One region of the Aurantivibrio infirmus genome, then DNA from elsewhere that is predicted to be linked to it. Evidence: predicted binding sites of a transcription regulator. Region 1 holds the regulator's gene; the other holds the start of a gene.

Evidence for each region. Region 1 encodes LexA, which represses DNA repair genes until DNA is damaged. Its sites were predicted from a motif close to ACTGTNTNTANANACAGT; they were not measured.
Region 2: the regulator LexA is predicted to act here: its motif matches at 6,780-6,797, upstream of argF (ornithine carbamoyltransferase).

The regions. Positions count from the first base shown of each region.
Region 1 covers NZ_BAAFSK010000003.1:267,639-280,205, forward strand. Annotated here, with positions in the region: gene ACYUCY_RS07975 (glyceraldehyde-3-phosphate dehydrogenase) at 1-802, opposite strand, end outside; gene ACYUCY_RS07980 (hypothetical protein) at 866-1,042, opposite strand; gene mfd (transcription-repair coupling factor) at 1,231-4,743, shown strand; gene ACYUCY_RS07990 (CsiV family protein) at 4,831-5,790, shown strand; gene ACYUCY_RS07995 (cold-shock protein) at 5,922-6,134, opposite strand; gene ACYUCY_RS08000 (S-methyl-5'-thioinosine phosphorylase) at 6,323-7,135, opposite strand; gene ACYUCY_RS08005 (hypoxanthine-guanine phosphoribosyltransferase) at 7,251-7,856, opposite strand; gene ACYUCY_RS08010 (mechanosensitive ion channel family protein) at 7,868-8,995, opposite strand; gene nagZ (beta-N-acetylhexosaminidase) at 9,013-10,044, opposite strand; gene lexA (transcriptional repressor LexA) at 10,533-11,138, shown strand; gene ACYUCY_RS08025 (hypothetical protein) at 11,354-11,929, shown strand; gene ACYUCY_RS08030 (hypothetical protein) at 12,002-12,367, opposite strand.
Region 2 covers NZ_BAAFSK010000001.1:671,233-683,799, reverse strand. Annotated here, with positions in the region: gene ACYUCY_RS03240 (PepSY domain-containing protein) at 445-1,227, opposite strand; gene ACYUCY_RS03235 (FMN-binding protein) at 1,199-1,864, opposite strand; gene ACYUCY_RS03230 (porin) at 1,821-3,068, opposite strand; gene grxD (Grx4 family monothiol glutaredoxin) at 3,336-3,668, opposite strand; gene ACYUCY_RS03220 (hydantoinase B/oxoprolinase family protein) at 3,858-5,396, opposite strand; gene ACYUCY_RS03215 (acetylornithine/succinylornithine family transaminase) at 5,569-6,741, shown strand; gene argF (ornithine carbamoyltransferase) at 6,868-7,773, shown strand; gene csrA (carbon storage regulator CsrA) at 8,147-8,392, shown strand; gene ACYUCY_RS03200 (ribonucleoside-diphosphate reductase subunit alpha) at 9,282-12,164, shown strand; gene ACYUCY_RS03195 (ribonucleotide-diphosphate reductase subunit beta) at 12,348-12,567, shown strand, end outside.

The sequences.
Region 1 (12,567 bases):
AGATTACTTTCGCCGCACCAGGGCATTTCAGATGCTGACTTAAGCCCTCTTCGTCTCGCCATACCCCAGTATTGTCGACAATAAGGGCGTTATTGATCCCATATTTTGTGTAATCAACTTCGCTCGGGGAATTAGCATAAATGACTTTAATTTCATTGCCGTTACAAACCAGTGTATTGGTGTCTTCATCAATTCGAATAGTGCCTTTGAAGGAACCATGCACAGAATCTCTGCGCAACAAACTAGCCCGCTTCACCAAATCATTGTCAGCACCACTGCTACGCACAACAATCGCTCGCAAGCGCATGACATCGCCACTTCCCGCCTTATCGACCAACAAGCGAGCCACTAAGCGGCCAATTCGACCAAAACCATACAAAACAACATCTTGAGGCTCTGGAATCGGCTTTTGAGTGCTGCCGATCAAACCAGCTAGCTCGCGCTGTAAAAATCCATCAATTGCGTCACCATTGACGTCTGCACCATCACCACCGTTTTCCTTCATGTATTTAACGGCTAACTTACCCAAATCGATATGGGCGTGACCAAGCTCCAATTTGCTCAGTTTTTCCAAGATCGGGAAGCTTTCAAATTCTGACAGTTCGTTCTCTTCAATCTGGCGAACAAAACGGTGTGCCTTCATGATGTCGATGACCGAACGATTCACCAATGAACGCCCATACATATATACATTGACGTTACTGTCCCTGTTCAGTTTTCCAATAACAGGGATCATCGCTTCAGCCAAGCCTTCGCGTTGCTTCCAATCTTTAAAATAGTCTTCCGGTTTTGGTCGATTCACTAGTTTTACCTTTCAATCGTTGGTAGGAAAAACACCCACCGCGCATCTAGAGGGCGGGGTAAATTAAGGGCCGGTATTATCTAGATTCCAAGCCTTGTGCGCAACCGAGAGCCGCCCCTTGCGTTTGGAATTTTTCGAGCCTTTTCCGGGTGGCCCAATAAGCTGACCGGTGGGCTTAGCAAAAAAGCCCAGGTATTCACCAGCAGAATTTCGGCCATCAAGCACGTAGATATCACCCAAGATTGAACCTGTTGCAGACTTGGAAAACCGTTACAATAGCCGCCCAAAATGAAGCGAAGAGAAATTTACTTCCTCTACCAAAATTGAAAACAATTCCCAAGCAAGTGTTGCTCAGGGTTTGTCCAATTTTTTAATTCGCTTCATCTCAAACTTAGATGTTCAACCAACAAAGAAGTGACTCATTGGTAATGGTTTCAGACCTAGCGGATCCACTTAACCCACCCTTTTCGAAACTCGCTGGTGACAGGCAAGGTTGGGACACTCTGCACGGCGCCGCAAAGGCTTTAGCAATTGCCAATACCGCAAAACAATCACGACAACTTACCGTTGTCATCACTGCGGATACCGTCTCGGCTTCCGCCTTAGAAATCGAACTCAACTTTTTTGTCGGAAAACAATTGGCCGACCTCGAACAACAGAGAATCCATGGCAATAGCAACGGCATCGAAATCCTTCACTTTCCCGACTGGGAAACGCTCCCTTATGATTACTTCTCACCCCACCAGGATATTATTTCCGATCGACTGCACACGCTTTATCAATTGCCTCAACTACGGCAAGGCATTTTAGTTGTTCCAATAACAACCTTGATGCACCGCCTTTCTCCACCTGAGTTTTTGCGAAAAAACAGTTTGGTGGTTGATCGCGGGCAAGCCTTTGATCTAAACGCGATGGCTCGGCAATTACAAAGCACGGGATATCACTCTGTCGATACCGTTTACGAACACGGAGAGTTCGCGATTCGCGGATCACTTATGGACATATTTCCGATGGGCAGTGACGCTCCCTTTAGAATTGATTTATTCGATGACGAAGTTGAGTCGATTCGCACCTTCGATCCTGAAACTCAGCGAACCCTTGATCAAATTGATTCAGTGCGCTTGCTTCCCGCTAAAGAATACCCCCTCGACAAAGAAGGTATTTCACATTTTCGTGATTCGTGGCATCAAACTTTTGACGTTGATCATCGCGCTTGCCCGATCTATCAAGATGTAAGTGATGGAATCTCTCCGCCTGGCATCGAATATTATTTACCGTTATTTTTCCAAGACTGCGGCACTTTATTTGATTACCTTCCCGAAAACGCGATCATTTTTACTCATGGTGACCTCGAAACCGCAGCCAATCATTTTTGGCAAGAAGCCAAACAACGCTTTGACGGTAGAATCGGTGATCGTGAGCGGCCTATTCTGCCACCGGAATCTATATTTATTGCCAGCGATAGAATATTTTCTGAAATAAAAACACATCCTCGCATTGATTTATCCAACGACCAGGAAAGCAAACAAAAAAACAAAAGCTTTGCGAGCTCAACCCTGCCCAACCTAAGCATTAACTCTCATGCCTCACAACCATTAAGCGCATTAAATAAATTTCTCACGAATACTGAATCACGTATTTTATTTTGCGCAGAATCGGCAGGTCGTCGTGAAACCTTATTAGAATTGCTCACCAAAATAGAAATCCAACCAAGTGTTTGTGCGAGCTGGCTAGAATTCTTGGATGGCGATAAAAAACTTAACATTTGCGTTAGCCCGATTGCCCAAGGTTTAAAATTACACTCACCGGATCTTACGGTGATTAGCGAGGGCGAGCTTTTCGGTAGCCATGTACACCAAACAAGGCGACGACGACAAAGCCATGAAAACGCCGACCAGATTGTTAAGAACCTCACCGAATTAAACATCGGTGCAGCTGTTGTTCACATAGATCATGGAGTTGGCCGGTATCGTGGCTTAGAGATTCTGGACATCGATGGTCAAGCACATGAATTTCTTTTATTAGAATACGCAGGCAACGACAAACTTTATGTCCCAGTCGCTAGCTTAGATCGTATAAGCCGATATTCTGGTGCCGATGAGAAATCGACGCCGGTCAATCGCCTCGGCAGCGACCAATGGGAAAAAGCAAAACGCAAAGCTGCAGAAAAAATCCGTGATGTCGCAGCAGAACTTTTGGAAATTTACGCGCGTCGCGAAGCTAAACCAGGCTATGCATTTAAAAATCCACAACAAGCATTTGAAAAGTTTTGCCAAAGCTTTCCCTTTGAAGAGACGCCGGACCAAGAACGCGCGATCCACGCAGTTACTGAAGACATGTATGCCAACAGCGCAATGGATCGATTAGTTTGTGGCGATGTCGGATTTGGCAAAACGGAAGTCGCAATGCGTGCCGCTTTTATTGCAGCACATAGCGGCAAACAAGTAGCGGTTCTGGTGCCTACAACCCTACTCGCGCAACAGCATTATGAAAACTTTAAAGATCGTTTTGCCGAATGGCCTATCAACATTGATGTGCTATCTCGATTTCGCAGTAAAAAGGAAAGCGACGAAGCATTAAAACGAGTCGCTAATGGCAATATCGATATCATAATCGGCACGCACAAATTATTGCAAAGTGATGTCAAATATAAAAATTTAGGCTTACTAATCATCGACGAAGAACATCGTTTCGGTGTGCGACAGAAAGATCAATTAAAATCTTTACGCGCAGAAGTCGACATACTGACTTTAACCGCAACTCCTATACCACGTACGTTGAACATGGCAATGTCTGGTATTCGAGATCTATCCATTATCAGCACACCTCCCGCGCGACGTTTATCGGTAAAAACTTTCGTTCGCGAATATGATAACGGCTTGGCAAAAGAAGCGATCTCTCGCGAAATCTTGCGGGGCGGACAAGTTTATTATCTTCACAATGAAGTAAAAACAATTGAAAAAACCGCTGAAGAACTGCGTGAACTCATCCCTGAAGCGAGAGTCGCAGTGGGTCATGGCCAACTGCGAGAGCGGGAACTCGAACAAGTGATGAGCGATTTTTATCACAAGCGTTTTAACGTATTAGTTTGCAGCACCATCATCGAAACTGGAATCGATGTTCCAAACGCGAATACTATAATTATTGATCGTGCTGATAAATTTGGTTTAGCCCAACTCCATCAATTGCGTGGGCGTGTGGGTAGATCACATCACCAAGCGTATGCCTACTTGCTAACTCCCTCACAAAAGAAAATAACCGGGGATGCAAAAAAACGCCTCGAAGCGATCGCTAGCACAATCGATTTGGGCGCGGGCTTCACCCTGGCCACTCATGATTTAGAAATTCGTGGCGCCGGAGAATTACTTGGTGACGGCCAAAGCGGACAAATTCAAAGTATTGGATTTTCGCTTTATATGGAATTGCTGGACCGTGCTGTTGAAGCTCTCAAAGCGGGAAAAACCTTAGATATCGAAGATTCGGCAACCAGCGCTGTCGAAGTAAACTTGCGAATCCCCGCGTTAATTCCAGACAATTATTTATACGACGTCCACACTCGACTAATACTGTACAAGCGAATCGCTGGCGCCAAAGACTCCGACGCTTTAAGAGAATTGCAAGTAGAAATGATTGATCGCTTTGGGCTTTTGCCAGAGCCAACCAAAAACCTATTTAAAATCTCGGAGTTAAAGCTCAAAGCTAAACAGTTGGGTATTTGCAAACTGGAAGCCGGTACGGAGTCCGGTCATATCGAATTTGGCAAGGAACCTTTGGTCGACCCTCTTGTCATCGTTAAATTAGTACAAACCCAACCACAAAATTACAAATTATCTGGTGCGAATCATTTCAAGTTCTTTGCGGATATGGATAATGAGGAAGCGAAATTTTCTACCGTTGAACGTATACTCAATTCCCTCGCACTCAAAGAACAGGCCGCTTAACAAACGTTGAATGAGCGCGCTAAAAAGACCGGCAATATAAGCCATTGGCAAGATAGTCCATTAAAAAATAGTAGGTTACGAAATATCATGACGAAATTTTCAGTCTATCTTTATTTGCTTCTCACGTTCAGCGGCTTCTCAACGGTTGCTAATGCTCAAGAAGAAGAGGAACGATGGTTTCAAATTGAAATGATTGTATTCAGCCAAGGTGGTAGCCCCTTCTCCAACGAAGAGGTGTGGAGACATGATATCGAATTAAAATATCCAGAAGATTGGCGAGAATTGTTGGACGCAGAAGCGCTTGAACTTCGGCATCAAGAAGAGTTAGCTGCCTTAAACGCAGGGATGATTGACAACTCTACATTTGGAACAGAGTCGCTTGACGACTCGTCACCAGCAACCACTTCAATCAACACCAGCGAAAGCGAAATAGAGCAGCACCAAATAAAAGACGAGCGTACCTTGGTCTTGTTAGAAAACGAAGAACTCACCTTAAAAGCTCACGCAGGCCAACTATCTCGCAGCAACCGATACCGAGTTTTATTTCACGGCGCTTGGCGACAAGCCTTAGTCGCAAGAGATAAAGCACCAGGAGTAATTATTCAAGGGGGGGACTTATACGACTCTCACTATCAACTCGAGGGCAGTGTGAAATTTAGTGTTGAGCGCTATCTTCACGTCGAAACTAATCTATGGCTTACCGATTTTTCAACTAACTTTGGGCAAGAACGAAAACCTTGGCCGGAATTACCTCGGGCGCCCAATAAAAAAATTAATCTCAATGATATTCAATTTATTGATGACCGAGGCACGGGTTTTTGGAATCGCTTTCAGGACGACGCGCCAAGTAATGAGTTTGAAAACATACTGTCTCAAAACTACATTATCAATAACATTGTATTGATGAGCCAAAAACAAAGCCGTGCGATGCGAAGTACAGAACTGCACTACATCGACAACCCACAATTGGGTGTACTCGTAAAAATTCTGCCTTACGAAAAACCCGAAGAATTAGTAACAGACGCGTCTGAAGAATTGGCTAACTAGCGCAAACAGAATACTTCTATTTTTATAATTAACGTTTTGCGCGCGATCAATGTTAGAGGCTTTGAATTTTCAAAAACGGTGAATTTTCAAAGCTATGCGTTTTCAAAACTGTGAGTATTCGAAGCTATTCTTTATGCGCTGACTACGTCTTCCGCATTTAGCCCTTTTTCACCCTTCTGAATCGAAAATTCCACTTCTTGACCTTCGTTGAGTGAACGAAAACCTTCACCGCGAATATTTCGAAAATGGACAAAGATATCATCGGCAATATCTCCGCAAGAAATAAAACCGTAACCAATATCTTTATTGAACCACTTGACCGTACCTTTATTGCGATCTTCCATCATATCCACCTCATTTATTGTTATTTATTTGAGAGTAATCTGATTGGCGCATTATCGGATTGTCGTTTACTGTTTGCAATATCTTCTGAAAACTGAAACGCTTTAAGATGATTTTAATGCCACAATCGACAAGCACTCATGCTTTTTAGGCGCGCGATGAACATCAGTGGAATGTTGGGATGCGAGTACTAAGGCAAAATTGCAGAAAGAAGTTTTATTACATCCTCCTTAGAAGACTCTAGCTGCTGATAAATTGCATCAATAGTAATAGGTTCTGGGCTTAAGCCTGCCGCCCAATTCACCACTATCGAAATACTGGCATAGTTTAAATGGAGCTCGCGGGCTAAAGCAGCTTCTGGCATCACCGTCATACCCACCAAATCGCAACCATCATTTTTCAGCCGATTAATTTCCGCAGCGCTTTCTAAGCGTGGACCTTGGGTGCAACCATAAACGGCAGAGCTTTTTATCTTGAGCCCAGTTTGCTGTCCAATCGCGATAAGTTTTTGCCGCCAGTCTTCCGTAAATGGTTCGGTAAAATCAGCATGCTCAACACCGCTTTCGCCACCGGTAAAATACGTGTGTTCTCGACCATAGGTGTAATCAATAATTTGATGAGGAAATACAAGACTACCAGGGCCCATCTCTTGATGAATTCCACCTACTGCATTCATCGCAATAACATTTGTCACACCACAATTTTTCAATGCCCACAGGTTTGCCCGATAATTAATTAGGTGTGGCGGAGTTCTGTGGTTACTGCCATGTCTCGGCATAAAGACAACGGTTCTATTAACATCTCCCTCAACACCAACTGAGGGTTTTGTCCTAATAACCTCGCCAAAGGAAATGGGGGCCGACAAACCATAGGGCGTCTCACTTTCAATGACTCGAGTTATGTTTAGTCCTGGATATTCGTCAAAACCAGAACCACCCACCAGGGCAATTAAATTCTCACCCGTTAGAGCAGATTCATCACGAAACAAATTTTTAATCATCATTAGAGTTCATCACGTTGCAGGTTACAGATTTTTATTAGAATAAATACACTGCCACAAATTCACTGCCTTGTTGATTTTGCGAACACAGGTTTTGCGAACACATTTTAAAAAGCATCTATTTACTATTTACAGCATGATTATTATTTAAAGCGTGGATGGTTGGTAGGTTTCTCCCAATCCCCTCACAATCCATACCAAAACCAAATACATATTCATCGGGAACTAATAGGCCTAGATAGTCCGCCACTATGCCAGTCAGATTACGGCCGTGTTGCTTTTCAAGCAATATGGCAGTTTTGACTTCCCGAGCACCAGCCTCTATACAATAGTTGCCAATTTCTCTTAAAGTGATTCCTTCGTCAAGTATGTCATCAACAATAATTACTGTTTTATCGACAAGACTGAGTGTGGGCCTGGCAAGCCATTGCACCTGACTACCGGATAGAGAGTTGTTGTACCGGCTAGCATGAATGTAATCTATCTCAAGGGTTATTGGTAACTTTAATAGGAGCTGCGAAAAAAAAGGGATGGCGCCATTCATCACACACAACGCGACAATTGAATCCGGCTTCGATTCACTTACCCGATCCAACCCAAATTCACTTGAAAAATCCTGAGAAATTTTCTTCGCGATTTTCGTAATTGCTGCGTCTATCTCTAACTCATCAAACAGAAGTCGACTATTTAAAAGTAATTCATCATTCGTTTTTCGCTGTCGCACTGTTCGCTCGCTTACTCAGTTATTTCCGGTGACAATTTGTCGGCTTTATCGACATCAATAGCTAAGCCATCTGGAACATGAAGCGTCGATGTCGGAAATGCGCATTCGGCACCTTGCGATTCGATAATGTTGAGAATCTTAAATAACACATCTTGTTTGATCTCATGAAACTCAACCCAGTTGGTAGTTTTAGTAAAGGTGTAAACAAAGAAATCCAACGAACTAGAAGCAAACGCATTAAAGTTAACAATTAAGGTTTGTTCCATATCTAACTCCGGATGAGCGCGGAGCATTTTTTTTACTTCTTCTACGATCGCTGGCAGTTTCGCAGCATCATCATAGCGAACACCAATGGTTTCATAGATGCGCCGATTCTCCATTCGCGACGGGTTCTCTACAGATATCGTTGTAAAGGTTGAATTCGGGACATAAAGTGGCCGCTTATCAAAGGTCCTAATTCGCGTTAAACGCCAACCAATATCTTCAACCGTGCCTTCAATATTTTGGTCCGGTGAACGAACCCAATCACCGACTGCAAATTGTCGATCTAAAAACAACATCAATCCGCCAAATAAATTTGCCAACAAATCCTTGGCAGCCAAACTGACCGCTATACCGCCAATTCCTCCGAGAGCCAAAACGCCGGACACGCTATAACCAAACGCCTGCAAGGCTACCAATACAGCGGTAATAATCACCGAAATTCTCAACAATTTTCCAATCGCGGTTACCGTCGTCACATCCATAGGCTTGTTTTTTGTGAACTCCGGATCAACAAGGTTGTCCTCTGATCGCTTTATAAAAAGCACCAAAAACCAAGTAACGAGCACATTAATACCCAGGATTTTAAAATTAACGATAAACTGGGAAAGATCTTCATCAAGGTTGGTGTTCGCCACATCAGCGGCATAGCACACGCCAAACAACCAAATCATCCAGGTCGTTGGCCGCAGTAGTGCGCTTATTAAGGCATCATCCCAAACAGTTTTCGTCAGACTCGCTTTCGCTTGAACTTTTTTAAGCACTAAGCGGAAGAAAAACGCCACGATTAAGGTGATCGTCACGATTACAAAAACTGAAATTATCCACAGCCTGCCATCGCCTACGAGCATCGTTAACCATTCTTGAATCTGCTTCATTTTTAAAAACCTTCTTGCTATTTATTTTCTATATAGTTAACTGTATTTTTCCAACGCGCGCTTTGTCGCAGATAGGCTAGATCAACATGTTTTCTTTTTCGCATATTATTTAACTTATCTGAGCCTTGAACCTTTGCATTCTCGAAAGCAGTTAACACCTCCAGTGCTGCCGCACGATTATTGCAAACCAAAACCATATCGCAACCAGCACGCATCGCGCATTCCGCTCGCTGGGAAAAACTTCCTGCAAATGCCGCCCCTTCCATGCTCAAGTCATCAGAAAAAATAACACCATTGAAACTCAAATCCCGACGCAAAATATCTTGCAGCCAATGAGAAGAAAAACCAACTGGCGACGAATCAACTTTTGGAAAGATAATATGGGCTGGCATTACGGCATCGAGCTTTGCAGATAGAGATCTAAACGGTTTCATATCTCGCGCATTGATTTCGACTAGACTTCGCTCATCCACGGGCAGCTCAAGATGACTATCGCCAACGACACTACCGTGCCCCGGAAAATGCTTACCAGTCGTCGCCATTCCGGCTTCATGCATGCCATCAATAAACGCTTCCGCGAGGATTATCACTTCTTCCGCTTGTGAAGAAAAAGATCGATCAGCGATAACAGAGCAATAGTCACAATCAACATCTAGAACCGGCGCAAAACTAATATCAACACCCGTCGACAAAACCTCTGATGCCATCAGCCAACCTACATCTCGAACTTGCTTTAGGCATTGCTCAGGCTCTTGCTTGAAAAACTGCAAAAACGATTGCATTGGCGGCAATGCCGCAAATTCGTTTTTAAAGCGCTGTACCCTGCCACCCTCCTGATCCACTGCCAAGAGTAAATCAGGTCGGACTTCTCGAATTGATTCAACCAAGTCTGAAAATTGATTTCGAGACGTGTAGTTACGACTAAAAAAAATCAGCCCTCCCACCAAAGGGTTCCGAATAATTTCTAGATCTTCGCTACTGATAGATAAACCGTCGATATCTAACATAATGGGGCCGAGCGCGCTGGACGTGGGAATTGGCTTACTCACAAATATTCTTACCTTATCGCTATCGACATCAATACAGTGCCGGACAACTCACTAGAAAAAAACCAAGATAGGAAATTTACAGCAACATCAGCCGGATGTCGCACACCTTATCAAAAACCTTGGCGATCTTGCCAGATCCAGATTCCAATTACTAAGAGACTGCACCAAAGCACTAGCCGATATGGATAAGTGACTAGCGTAAGCCGTTGACTAAAGACTGCACTCTTAACGCTTATGAGCTTTAAGCCACCCGCAAAAAACCGAACAAAATATAACCACGAACAGCGAAGACAATTCCGTGCTCGCAATATCGGAAAGTAGTTGCGATATAATTTTTACTGGATATAATGCCAGCTACTGTATATTTCAACAGACAAGCATTTGGCGCGGCTAATGGACAATCAAAAGGCCAAGCAAATAACACATTTATCAGCCAAGGCTTGTTGCTTACTTATCGATACGCATTAACCTGCTCAGGGGCTGGCCACATGATCAAATTGACTGAACGGCAACAAGAAGTTTTAAGTCTCATTCGTGATTACATCGAAGACCGAGGCTATCCACCCACGCGTGCGGAAATCGCTGAGGAACTCGGCTTTCGCTCGGCCAATGCGGCTGAAGAGCATCTGAGAGCACTTGCTCGTAAAGGCGCCATCGAGATGGTTCCCGGTGCTTCTCGAGGAATTCGTTTACCAGAAGAGCAAACTGGAATTCCCTTAGTAGGTCGAGTTGCAGCAGGCAACCCAATCCTAGCGGAAGAAAATATCGAAGATTACTGTGATATATCCCCTGCGTTTTTCTCACCCCGTGCTGACTACCTGCTCAAGGTAAAAGGATATAGCATGCAAGACGCGGGAATTTTAGATGGAGATTTATTAGCAGTACACAAAACTGACCAAGCGCGAAACGGTCAAATCGTTGTGGCCCGTATCGGCGAAGAAGTGACAGTTAAACGTTTTCGCCGAGAACGCAACAAACAGCAGATAGAACTAGTTCCAGAAAACCCGGATTTTGAAATCATAGAAGTCAACTTAAAGGATGATGACTTTTCTATTGAAGGTTTAAGTGTCGGCGTCATACGCCGAGGCGATTAAAACAAGAACTCTTTTGAGTCGAATGACTCATCGAATGAAATAACCGGAGATTTCTGTGGTCAACCACTGACACTCAAAACAATGGCCGTTGACTTCTCCTCAACTACCACAGGAATCTCCCGTTATTTTATTCGAAGAAATACAACATAAAACTAGACTTTAGCAAGTAGAGATTAAAGTTAGCATCCCATGCTGAAACCCTTTGAGCATTTTGTATGATCAATCTTATATCGCAAGCATCAACACCTGAACTAAACTCTGGCTTGAATCTTAATTATCCCGAGCGCAATTTCGACATTGATGCTTACCTTAAACACGAAGCGGATTTTTTTGAGCAATCTTTTTTAAAACCTTCCCCCGGTTCATTTTTTACAAAGCAAACTGCCAAACAAACAGACAAGCTGGATTTCAAGCAAGAACCTATTGGAATCACAGAAATCACTGCCCTACACCAGAGTGCTAAGCCTCACTATTTTATTGCCCCTTTTCTTTCTAACAAAAGCATGCAAGCTGATACTCGATGGATTACTTGTATCAGTACGAAAAACATTTCAAAGAAGGAATGTGAAGAACTGGGTATTAACACGCGAAGATTTCGAGTTATTCGAGTGGCAAATGCCAGCGACATACTTTGGGTTACTTGGGAGGCTTTAGCTGCGGGAAATAGTCAGTGTGTTCTATCTCTCTTGGATAGTGTTTCAACTGAAGAAAGCCAGCAACTTCAAAATGCTGCCGCTCTCGGTTCATGCCATGGCGTATTACTAACAACGCAAAAACCTTATCAGGTTTGAAGCAGGCAAACTTGTTTGTGTTTTCGGAATAATGAATGGGGTTCAGTGAAGAAAATAAGATTGTTGCTTCAATCAATGCACAAGGTGGTTTTTTTCTTTTGGATTACCTGAATCAGAAGAATCTGATTCGGAAGCATCTGAGTCACTATCGCTTGAAACATGGCTTTCTGAATCATACTCCTCGTCCAGCCTTTCAACACTGACAGACTCTGATGTACTTCTAGACAGCCCCAGCTTTTCACTATGCTCATCCGCTAGCTTCGCGACATGTTCCAGACCTGCCTCTATCATTATTTTTGCAATATCTATTTTTGCGTCTTTAAAATAGCGCATCAGTTCATTGGAGAAACGCATAACGACCAGTGGTTCACCCTCAGCATCGCCTTCACGCTGCAAGACCACATCTCCGTTTTCCAGTTCTAATATTTCATACAACACGTCGAATGAAACTCCTCAAGCTGAACTATAGCGCCACCGATTAACTTATTGTTTTCTATGAACTTAATACCAAAACACTACAAATAATTCTTAGCCAAAAAAACCTAAGCGTCGCTTCCAACCCTAGCCGGTTTTCCGCATTCTAACATTATTTGAAAATACCTCCACCGGAGCAAGTAATTATAATTCAACAATTACGG
Region 2 (12,567 bases), on a different contig from region 1:
CACACCTTAATATTTAGACTATCACGCGAAATTTACATTAAATGACAGCGTCGCACTCGCCAGGTTCGACTCACGGAGCAGCAACCCGACCACTAACTATTCCATTGTTTTATAAGTGTTATCTCCAGCCGCAAACTCTGTCTTTCGCATCCATTTGCGGTGAACACCCACTCTCGTTTTGAACAAGCCATAGACAATTTGACTGGCAAACATCCAGACCTGGCAAGAAGTTGACGTCATAAGTCGCACGTCTTCTGCGGTGAACTCTCTAAATATCGTGAGTAATTGGCGATATTTAGAATTTGAGGGCTAACTATCTTGTCGTCGTGGCGTAATATTTCGCAGCGCCTTTATGCCCCTTTTGTAAAGTTTAGTCAACTCGAAAGCCCTGCTCAGCCAAAGCAATAGCGCACTTTTAGCCTGAAAGCCTAGGGCCAATTATGGTCAGGAACGTCGAGCTTTGCGCCGCCCTAAAGCCCAAATGATGACCCCAGATACGGCGGAGATCATGAACAAGAGAGCCATCAAGTCAACCAAGATAACGCCAAGTCCTCCCCCAATTCGGCCGCTGTGTAAATCTAAAATCCAGCGCTCCCAAGTGATAATTTGGCTACCTTGTCCAACCTGATAAAAAGCTTGGTCCTCCGCGCTAAGAACAACCGGCTGCAGCTCAGCGACTGAAGCGCGGGCCATTTCTACCCAAGCCAAAGTTTCGACATCGAGCCCATAACTTTTTTCTTCACTAATCCAACACAGCCGCTCTTCACAGTCTCCAAAGGCGTCTATGGGTATGGGTAAGCCAAATGCGGGGCCAAGGCGCTCAATAATCTCGCCTTCTTCGGTCACTTCAATCAACTCTCGCTCGCAGGCCAAAAAAACCTGCTCAATGAGCACAACAATACCGACAAGCTTGCCCTGACATTCGCCTAAAGATTTTCGATTCAAGAACAGTCGCCCACTATCGTCTTGCACAGCGACAAGGTCACTGAACTCATAGGCTAATATTTCAGGGAGTTGAATTCCGTAAAAAAATTTACTCGCGCTTGAAGAAAGAAATTTTTTGTCGAGGTCTAGATTTGATGTGTGATTTAACAGTAAACCGCTAGTCGCCAAGACAATAACAAACAGCGCTGAAACTATACCAATCCAGCGATGCCAGCTCAGGATATTCCGACGAGTTTTTAAAAGGGAGGAGTTGTTATTCGCTTGCTGTCGAGAGCTGTTCATTCAGGCGGCCATCAAATTCAATTTGCTCATGAAAATACAGCGCCAGTGTAGCGATTTTTTTCGCCGCTCGCACGGATAGCGTAGCGCCAGTAATTCCATCAATTGAATTGGTCAGACTCGCTTTAGATTTACTCTGATCTAAAGAGGCATTTATAAATTGTTTAGTGAAGAAGGGATAGCGGATTTCACCACCACGGCTTTCCCTGAATTCCAATACGACGACATCCAGTATTTGGCCATTCTCAACGGAGACCCCAAAGGTAATAGGATGCTCTTTGCCAATCTCATCAAGGACCCACGCCGTTCGCTTGCCATTAGTCCAATACCGAACACGCAAAGATGAGTATTTATGATGAAGAATTTCTTCAACTTTTTGCTTACGCTCTTCGTTTAGCCACAGCTTTTTTTGCTGAACTAAGGTGTGCGCTCCGTCGTTAAGTTGTTCGTCTTTTATTTCGAAACTTTGCGAAATAAAGTGTTGCGCCGTCATAAATACGCCTTTTTCGGCGTAAATATGCGGCGCAAAAGCGATAAATACAGCAATTGCTATAAAAGAAGAACGTCTTTTTAATTTATCGCTATTCATAATAGTTTTAGAAGGCCCAGCCAATTCCAAAATTGAAACCATCGAACTCATTTGAACCCGTTGGTGCTTTTTGACGCTGGTAGTCCGCCTTTAAAACCACGCCTTCCGTTAGCATGTAATTGATTCCAAAATCAATTTGATCATATTCACTGTCATTGCTCGCGCCCGCCTGTGTATCCCACTGACTGACTCTCACAAACAAACCGATCTTATCGTTGACATCAAAAGACGGCTCTACATACCACCCCTTTTGTTTGTCGGCGCCGACCGTAAGCATTTCGATATCATCATCAATATCCCACATTGCATATAAGGCTCGTATGCTAAAAGGACCGGTTTCGTAGATAGCATGCACCTCAGCAAGCAATGCAGATACATCGCTTGCACCACCAATATTTTCCCCCTGCAATACGTCCGTTTGCTGCTGTAAGGTTGCTGAAAGTTCTAAACCTGCGATTCCCGTGTAGCGAATTCGTCCGGTTGCTGCGAAGTCGTCAGCTTTTGCTTCCGATACTTTTTGACGCCCGCTACGCACGCTGCCATTTTCCATAAACAAACCAGAATGTAAGGCGAAGTCAAAACTTAAACCGGGAGCAATTTCTCCAGAAACTGCGCCACCCGCTTCCCACCATGTGGTTGGAATAATATTTTTTTCTACACTATTCCGCTCAACGCCATAAAAAGTATTTGGCTCATGAGTTTCATTCAAGATCCCAACAGGAATCAAAAACAAACCCGCCTTCGCACTAAGATCTTTGTTTATATCCCACTCAATATAAGCTTGCTCTAGCTCGATCTCACCATTTTGGCCTTCGCCAGCGATGCTGTGCTCAACTTCCAATTCTGAAAACATTCTTACTGAATCAGAAAATTCGTGGCCGAGAAATAAAACGAAACGATGGAAATCTATTTCGTCTTTATCTTCTCCGCCGCTAAGGTCGTTATCCAATTTGTTGTAGTGAAGTTCCGCATACCCACCCAGAGTCGTGGAGGAATTGCCCGAAGCTCCAGCGAATGCGTTACTAGAAATATTCTCAACAGCATCTGCGGTAATCGATACCTTTTCATCGTTATCGCTAATCTTTTCGTTAGCCTCATCTAGCCTTTCTTTTAAGCCTTCAATTTCAGCTTTTTGTTGCTGAAGAATTTCCCACATCTCTTCCTGGCTCGGTGCTTGTTGAGCCGAGACACTTCCGGACATGAGCCACATAGCGCCTGCGATGGCCCCGATGGATCGAACTAAACTTAGTTTCATAGTATTTCTCGCGTTATCTTAGGGTGTAGAAGTCGCGCAATATAATCTAAATGATAATTATTATCAATACTATTAGTAAAAATGATAGACTGCCGCCGCCTTGCTCAGGAGCCATTGAAAGTGTTTTATGGAGGGGGACTATCGGGGGTTACGTATTGAGGACACTCCAGCAACATGCCGACAAACCGATATAGCACGATGCTGGGTGGGATGTAGATGAACTAAATTTTGTTAGCGAGACTGAGGCACCTTTCGGAATCCCAAGCACTACTCCGCTTGGGATTCCGCTCCAGCAGCAGCATCAACAAGGGGCTTTAACTCACCTTTTTCATGCATCTCAGTGATAATGTCGCAGCCGCCAATTAACTCACCATTGACCCAAAGCTGGGGGAAAGTCGGCCAATTTGCAAATCCGGGTAATGTTGCTCGAATCTCAGGGTTAGCCAAGACATCAACATAAGCAAAACGCTGTCCGCAGCCCATCAGTAGCTGTGAAGTTCGCATTGAAAATCCGCACTGTGGGGCGGTTGGTGAGCCCTTCATGTATAAAATAATTTTATTGTCTGCAAGCTGTTGCTTGATTGTGTCCAAAGTATCCATAACGTGTAAAAACCTCTTTCAATAATTCTGGGGATAAGTGCGAATAATATCTATGTTGGGGTGTCTGCAAAAAATCCAAGGGAGGAAGTAAAGGCCAGACATTCTAGCGCAGCGCACTAGCCTTGTAATCAAGAGCGTCACCATTGACATGAAAACTGCCTCCATAACGAAGACAAATCGCAGCTTTATTCACTTCCCCCAACCGCCGCCGCCCGGTGTTTTCAAAGTTAATCGATCGCCAAGCTTCATTGATAAGCTCACTTTTCCCGCAACGACTTGGCCATTCACCAAGTTCTCCCCCTTCATGCCCGCCTCGCCACCGGATAACCCCCAGGGGGCTAGTGCCCTTCTTTCTGTTAACAATGTGACTTCGGCATCAGCCAAAAACTCATACTCCCTGATAATCCCGTCGCCGCCTCTATTTGCGCCGCTTCCACCTGATCGATCGCGAATCTGATAACGATCGATACGCAAGGGATAATGAAGCTCCAAGCTTTCAACGGGCGTATTCAAAGTATTTGTCATATGCGTCTGCACTGCACTCAAGCCATCATTATTAGCATTCGCTCCCATACCACCGCCGACGGTTTCGTAATAGTCCCAGGCTTGACGACCTTCTCCAGCATTCACCCCCATCGCAATGTTATTCATTGAGCCATGACTCGCGGCAGGGATCTGAAGTGGGATTGCTTGGCTCAAGGCTCCCAAAACGACATCAGTTATACGTGTAGACGTTTCGACATTGCCTGCAGCCACGGCTGCCGGTCTTAACGCATTCAACAAACTCCCCGGCTCAGCAATAATTTTGATTGGGCGAAATATCCCTGCACAACCTGGCGCTTGTGCGGGCAATAAACAACGAATCACATAAAACACTGCCGCAGCGGTTACGGGTAAAGGGCAATTGATATTCCCCTTTACCTGATCGTGGGTGCCGCTAAAGTCCGCTGTCACGCAGCCGTTGTTAATGTTGAGCTGCACTTTTATCGATATGTTGTGAGTGCCAAGCCCATCATCATCCATGAAGTCTTCGAAACTGTATTGACCATTTGGGATTTTCTTAAGCGCCTGAACCGCTAAGCGTTCAGCGTAATCGTTTAGCGCTTTCACCGAATTATCAAAAACCCCAGTGCCCAATTCTTTAATCAGTTTTTTTAGTCGCTCTACTCCCAAAGCATTGGCGCTAATTTGCGCCTTAAAATCTCCTGCTGATTGAGAATTTTGTTCAGCTCCACCGCAAAGCTGTTCAAATACAGCTAAGTCTAATTTGCCACATTTTAAAATATGGGTAGGAGGAATAATTACGCCCTCTTCATCTAGTCGACTCGAAATAGGCATTGATCCCGGAGTATCAGATCCGATATTGGCGTGATGAGCACGGTTCGCAACAAAGCCCATCAATATTTCATCGACGTATATTGGCGCAACAACCGTTACATCTGGCAAATGTGTACCACCAAGAAAAGGATCATTTACGACCAGCATATCGCCAGGTCGCCATTCACACTGATTAACGATATCGGCCATTGCATAGGCCATACTGCCGAGATGTACAGGAATATGTGCAGCTTGCGCGCTCAACTCTCCGGCAGAGTCAAAAACCGCACAGGAAAAATCTAAGCGATCTTTAATGTTGGGCGAAAACGCCGTACGTCTCAGCAACGCCCCCATCTCGTCACAAATAGCTTCGATACGATTGGCAAATAAACTGAGCTGAATTGGATTCACAATGACCTTTCTCTTTTCAATCTAAAGAAACTCGGAATATGGGAAATCTTTGCGGGTTCCCTAAGGAATTGCCAACACAATAATTTACTTATACTATTAATGTCCAAATATTTGGACAAATTTGATTTTTTCACAGGCAGCAAACGCTGCCTGTTTTCTTTTGGAGCCTATGATGAACGTACCAGAGCTAATGAACGCCTTTGCAAGAGGAGACACCGTTTTTGTAAAGGGTGAAGGCGCTCGGCTGTGGGACAAAGAAGGCAATGAATACTTAGACGCACTGGCCGGAATTGCGGTATGTGGCTTAGGTCATGCGCACCCTGGCATCACTCAAGCGATTTGCGATCAAGCGCATACGTTAACGCATTGCTCTAATTTGTTTTATAACGAGCCGCAGCAAAGTTTGGCGAAAAAACTTTGCGATCTATCTGGGATGGATAACGTGTTTTTTAGCAATTCTGGTGCCGAAGCGAATGAAGCAGCTTTGAAAATTGCACGCAAGTATGGGCATCAAAAAAACATCGATGTGCCTACCGTTATCGTCATGGACAACAGCTTTCATGGCCGAACCATGGCAACACTTTCTGCCACCGGTAACGCAAAAGTGCGCGAATGGTTTCAGCCGTGGGTCGAAGGTTTTATTCATGTGCCCTTTAATGACTTGCAAGCAGTGATTGACGCAGGAAAAAACAATCCCAATGTCGTTGCGGTTTTTGTTGAACCCATCCAAGGTGAAGGGGGTATCAATATTCCCGCAGAGAACTATCTTTCTGAATTACGCAAACTCTGCGATAGCAACGATTGGCTCTTGATGCTAGACGAAATTCAAAGTGGCATGGGGCGTACGGGAAAGTTTTTCGCCTACCAGCACAGTGATTTTTTCCCAGACGTGGTCACTGTAGCCAAAGGTCTGGGTAATGGATTCCCAATTGGCGCTTGCTTAGCAAAAGGAAAAGCATCTCGCGTTATCGAACCGGGAAATCACGGCACCACTTTTGGCGGCAATCCTTTAGCTTGTCACACTGCCGAAACGGTTCTCGATATTATCGCTAACGAAAACCTGATGGAACGAGCCACTGTGCTTGGCGATAAATTAATTAAGGGATTTAGAAAACGCCTTGCCAACAACACCATAGTCGCCGACATCCGCGGACATGGTTTATTAGTAGGTATCGAATTATCAAAAAACTGCGCTGAGCTAGCACAACGAGGTTTGACGCAAGGCATTGTTATCAATATTACCGCAGGAAAAGTGGTGCGTTTACTGCCGCCGTTAATAATTTCTGACGAACAAGCCGACATCATTGTTGAAAAAGTCTCTTCATTAATTGACGATTTTCAATAACCTAAAAAATCAGTTGTCGAAATCACCGGATTTTTACAACTGATTTAATACACAATCAACACACTTTTTTGTTTACTCGGTCCATTCAAATGACCGAATGCAATTTATTTATAATTGGTGATAGCTATGACACCCCGACACTTTTTGACTTTATTAGACTTGAGCGCCGACGAATTAAAAACGTTAATCAAACGAGCCATCGAGTTAAAAGCCTTACGGAAACAGGGCAACGAACCTAAACCAATGCAAAATAAAGTGCTTGGCATGGTGTTTGAGAAATCTTCAACGCGAACACGGGTTTCTTTTGAAGCGGGCATGGCGCAACTAGGTGGCCAATCAATATTTTTGTCTCCACGAGACACGCAACTTGGTCGGGGCGAACCCGTTGAAGATTCAGCTCGCGTCCTTTCCCGCATGGTCGACGTCATTATGATAAGAACCTTTGGACATGACGTTGTTGAAACCTTTGCGAAATACTCCCGTGTGCCCGTTATCAACGGACTCACAGATGATTATCACCCCTGCCAATTACTAGCAGATTTACAAACTTACACCGAGCATCGAGGTAACCCGCAAGGAAAAGTGGTTACCTGGATAGGCGATGGCAATAATATGTGCCACTCTTTTATCAACGCCGCGCGATTGTTAGATTTCGAACTACGCATCGCTTGCCCCGAAGGTTATGAACCTAATGAAAAACTAGTAAAAGCAAACGCTAATCGCGTGTCTGTGATGACTGACCCTAAACAAGCCGCAAAAGATTCCGACTGGATTGCAACTGATGTTTGGGCCTCAATGGGCCAAGAAGAAGAACAAAAAATTCGTTTAGCGAAGTTTGCAAAATATCAAGTGAATCATGATCTCATGGCGGTGGCGAATAGCGACGCTATTTTTATGCACTGCTTGCCTGCGCATCGCGGCGAGGAAGTTTCTGCGGAGTTAATGGATGACGAGAACAAATCCGTTGTTTGGGATGAAGCGGAGAATCGATTGCATGCACAGAAAGCCTTGCTTGAACTTTTATTATCCTAAACTCGCAAAATATTTCTTAACTTAAAGATGATGCTGGCGACAAAATAAGAAAGAATTTTTAATAAATCGATCCTTTAGTGCCATCAATTTTTCGCCTAATGCTTCTTCGTTAACAATTGATGGAATGTCGTTTTCAAATTTTTCACTGCGAAATAATATCAATTGATTTTTTTATTTCAGTTATTCATTTGTTCTGCCGCCAGCTCACAATAAAAACGCAAACTCGTTCGCAATTACAGCCGAAACACTCCCTCCCTGACTATCGATTCTCAAAGCTTAACGTATACTCGGCGGTTCTTTTTTTGAATCGGCTCAATAAATATTGATTCACAGCACCAATATTTTGACGGCGTTAGTATACGGAGAGACAGTCGTGTTAATTCTCAGTCGTCGAAATGGCGAATCTTTTTTTATCGGTGATGATGTAAAAATAACCATTTTGTCCCAACGCAGTAATCAGGTACGAATTGGCATCGACGCGCCTCGTTCCACCCCTGTGCATCGCGAAGAAGTTCTTCTCCGCAATCAGCAAAAAAATGCCGTTCCTGAACCGACAACTAAGCCCCGCGCTACAGAAACCAAAACGACTATCAAGAAAGTCGAGCTAGAAGAAAATTAAGGAGAAGCTGAAAGGACTTTGGAAGAATTCGATGTGGATAAATCGAGAGAAAACTCATCTAAAGAGGCTAAGTCATATCAACTATCCACAATATGTAAAAACAATCTAAAGTATAAGTTTTAACCACATGCCGAACTGGGCTTTTAATTGCGGTAAGCATAGGATTAGCGGCTACTGACAACGGACTTTACCCACATTTTATCCACAAGTAACTCAGTCATTTTTAGTCTTGCATTCCTCCCAAAACCGCATTATCTTGTACCACACTTTTTCAAAACCCCTATATATAGCGTTTTTCCCTAAATTAGCTTCAATTTAGGGAGCGGCTCTTTTACCGCAAATTTACGCATCAGCTCATAGCCGTATAGGCATCTCCAGGTTTTCGGGGGAATGAGCCTTATTCAGTAGTTTTGAAAGTCGAAAATACGAGCTTGGCATCAAAAATAGAAGACGAATGTTTCAATTTGATGAATGAACTGACTCAAAATAGGTAAACCCAGAGAATCGCTATTTAAACAAATGGACACTAAGCCAAGGGCCCTCTGGAAGAGGTATAAGAATCACTACACATAAAAATAATAATTTCGCTGTAAATTTTTCTGTCGGTACTCTTTTAACCGAAAACTTAATGTAAACCTTATTTTCTAAGCAGTAAGTGTTCTAGACATTGAGATCATATCGGGCTAACCCGCCTATATCAGCTCAGGTTCTGAAAGCTCGCAAGGATAGAGAAAGCAGGGTAAACACCGAATAAGTAACAACCATGTATTTTGACCAATGACGCACTTTGACCAACACCTAGTTTGACTAAATATAGAAACTCGTAAAAAACTAAAAACTAAAAACCAAAAATATAGCCACCGCACTTACCACCGGAGACCTGACATAAATGCATACAGAGCATTCGCAAACTGAGCAACTCGCTGAAACACGTACCCAATCTGCCCCTCAAAAAGCTACTCAAAGTTCAACCATTTCTGCAACAGCACCTGGCCAAATTCGCGTGATAAAACGCAATAGCACAGTGGTCCCCTATGATCACAGTAAGATTGCCGTCGCCGTCACTAAAGCTTTTTTGGCAGTAGAAGGTGGTACCGCTGCAGCATCTGGTCGCATACATGAATTGGTAGAATCCATCACGGATCAAATTACGGCTATTTTTAAGCGTCGTATGCCTTCCGGTGGCACGATTCATATTGAGGAAGTACAAGATCAAGTCGAACTGGCATTGATGCGATCGGGTGAACACAAGGTGGCCCGAGACTACGTTCTTTATAGAGAGAAGCACGCGCAACTTCGTGCAGAAAAAAATCAACAACAGGGCGTTGATACAGCGGGAATACCTTCGATAAATGTCACATTGGCTGACGGTTCAATTGCGCCATTAGACATGAATCGTATTCAAATCATTGTGAATGAGGCTTGTGCCGGCTTAACAGATGTAGAGCCTCAGGCCATTCTCGACGAAGCCATGCGCAATTTGTATGACGGCGTTTCAATTACTGATGTCAACACCTCCTTAGTCATTACCGCGCGGACTCTCGTTGAAAAAGAACCCAACTATTCTTACGCAACTGCTCGCCTCTTGCTTGACAAGTTACGTGCCGAAGCACTTAGCTTTTTAGAAATTGCCGAATCAGCAACACAAACTGAAATGGAAACCTTGTACGCGAAAGCGCTGCCCTCCTACATTCGCAAAGGCGTTCAACTAGAATTATTGTCTCCAGAATTATTGAATTATGATTTAGATAAGTTAGGTAGAGCTTTAGATGCTAGCCGCGACTTACAATTTGCCTACCTAGGCTTACAAACACTTTACGACCGTTATTTTATTCATAGCAATAACGTTCGCATTGAATTGCCACAAGTATTTTTTATGCGCGTGGCGATGGGCTTAGCTGCAGAAGAACAAGATAAAGAAGCGCGAGCAATAGAATTTTATAAATTATTGTCTTCTTTCGACTACATCAGCTCAACACCGACATTATTTAACGCCGGTACTTTACGCCCACAATTATCTTCGTGTTATTTAACGACTGTTCCCGATGATCTCCACGGTATTTATGGCGCGATTCAAGATAACGCGATGTTATCGAAATGGGCTGGCGGCCTTGGGAACGACTGGACACCAGTTCGAGGTCTTGGCGCTTATATCAAAGGCACTAACGGTAAATCTCAAGGTGTGGTTCCTTTCTTAAAAGTTGCAAACGATACTGCCGTTGCGGTTAACCAAGGTGGAAAACGCAAAGGTGCGGTTTGTGCTTACTTAGAAACATGGCACATCGATATTGAAGAATTTTTAGAGTTGCGCAAAAACACCGGCGATGATCGTCGTCGTACTCACGATATGAATACCGCAAATTGGGTTCCCGATTTGTTTATGAAACGTGTATTTGAAGATCAAGAATGGACCCTGTTCTCACCGAACGACACACCAGACTTGCACGATCTTTATGGTACGGCGTTTGAACAACGCTACGAAGAATACGAGCGCGATGCAGCAGCGGGCAAAATTAAACCCTACAAAAAAGTTAAAGCTTTAGACTTGTGGCGAAAAATGCTCGGCATGTTGTTTGAAACTGGGCACCCCTGGGTAACATTTAAAGACAGCTGTAATTTAAGAAGCCCACAACAACATGTTGGCGTGATTCACTCTTCAAACCTGTGCACTGAAATCACTTTAAACACAAAAGCTAATGAAGAAATTGCAGTGTGTAATTTAGGTTCTGTGAATTTGGCTCAACATATTGAGGACGGCGAATTAAACCTTAAGAAATTACAGTCGACAGTCAAAACTGCAATCCGCATGTTAGACAATGTTATCGACATTAATTACTACTCTGTTCCAGCAGCACGTACTTCTAACCTTCGACATCGCCCAATCGGTTTAGGGTTGATGGGCTTCCAAGATGCTTTGTATAAAAAACGAATCGCTTACGGCTCAGACGAAGCAGTGAAATTTGCGGATGAATCGATGGAAGCGATTAGCTACTACGCTATCGACTCTTCCAGCAATTTGGCGAATGAGCGCGGCAGTTATTCAACTTTCGAAGGATCACTTTGGAGCAAGGGTATCCTACCTATCGATTCATTAGAGCTTCTCGTTCAAGCTCGAGGCGAAAAGTATATCGAAGTCGATCGCGGCCAAACCTTAGATTGGGCAAGCTTGCGTAACAAAGTTAAAGCGCAAGGCATGCGAAATTCTAATGTTATGGCAATTGCTCCAACCGCGACGATCGCAAATATAGCCGGCGTTTCACAATCGATCGAACCGACGTACCAAAACTTGTACGTTAAATCGAATCTGTCAGGAGAATTTACCGTCGTTAATCCTTATTTAGTTCACGATCTTAAGGAACGAGGCTTATGGGATAACGTAATGGTCAACGATTTGAAATATTACGAAGGTTCAGCGCAAAAAATCGATCGCATCCCAGCAGATTTAAAAGCTTTGTATGCAACTGCCTTTGAAGTTGAACCACGCTGGATTGTGGATGCCGCTAGTCGCCGCCAAAAATGGATTGACCAAGCACAAAGCCTCAATCTTTATATCGCTGGCGCCAACGGCAAAAAACTAGACATTACTTATCGCATGGCTTGGTTCCGCGGATTAAAGACAACGTATTATTTACGTGCTTTAGCTGCAACAACCACAGAAAAATCAACGGTCGACACTGGCACCTTGAATGCGGTTTCATCTGGCCCTGCGGGTCCAGCGGAAGTCCCTCAAGCTTGCTCACTGGATGATCCAGATTGCGAAGCTTGCCAATAGTTCTGATATACAAAGTCGGCGAGCAAAGTTCAAACATGAAGTTGCTCGCCGCAAAGAACAAAGGCAAAAGCGATAAAAATGGAAAATACGAAAGAGATAAAAGAAACGAAAACCATTTAAATAATTTTCTCACGTTATAAGCCAGCGCGAATAACGTGAAACAAGCAATAGGAATTTATCACCATGTTGAATTGGGACGATTACCACGAAGACCCTGTACTTTCCCAGGCCAAAGCAAAGCCACAAGTTGACGAAAACTTTCCCGAGCCGAAAGCACCGGCACCGCAGCAAGCAGCATCCCCTGCACCAGCGGCTGAAACGAGCAGCGCCGAACCCATCGCCACAAAAAAACCAGCTGTTAGCACAGCAGCTGAAGAGCCCGCAGCGAAAGAAGACACTCTCA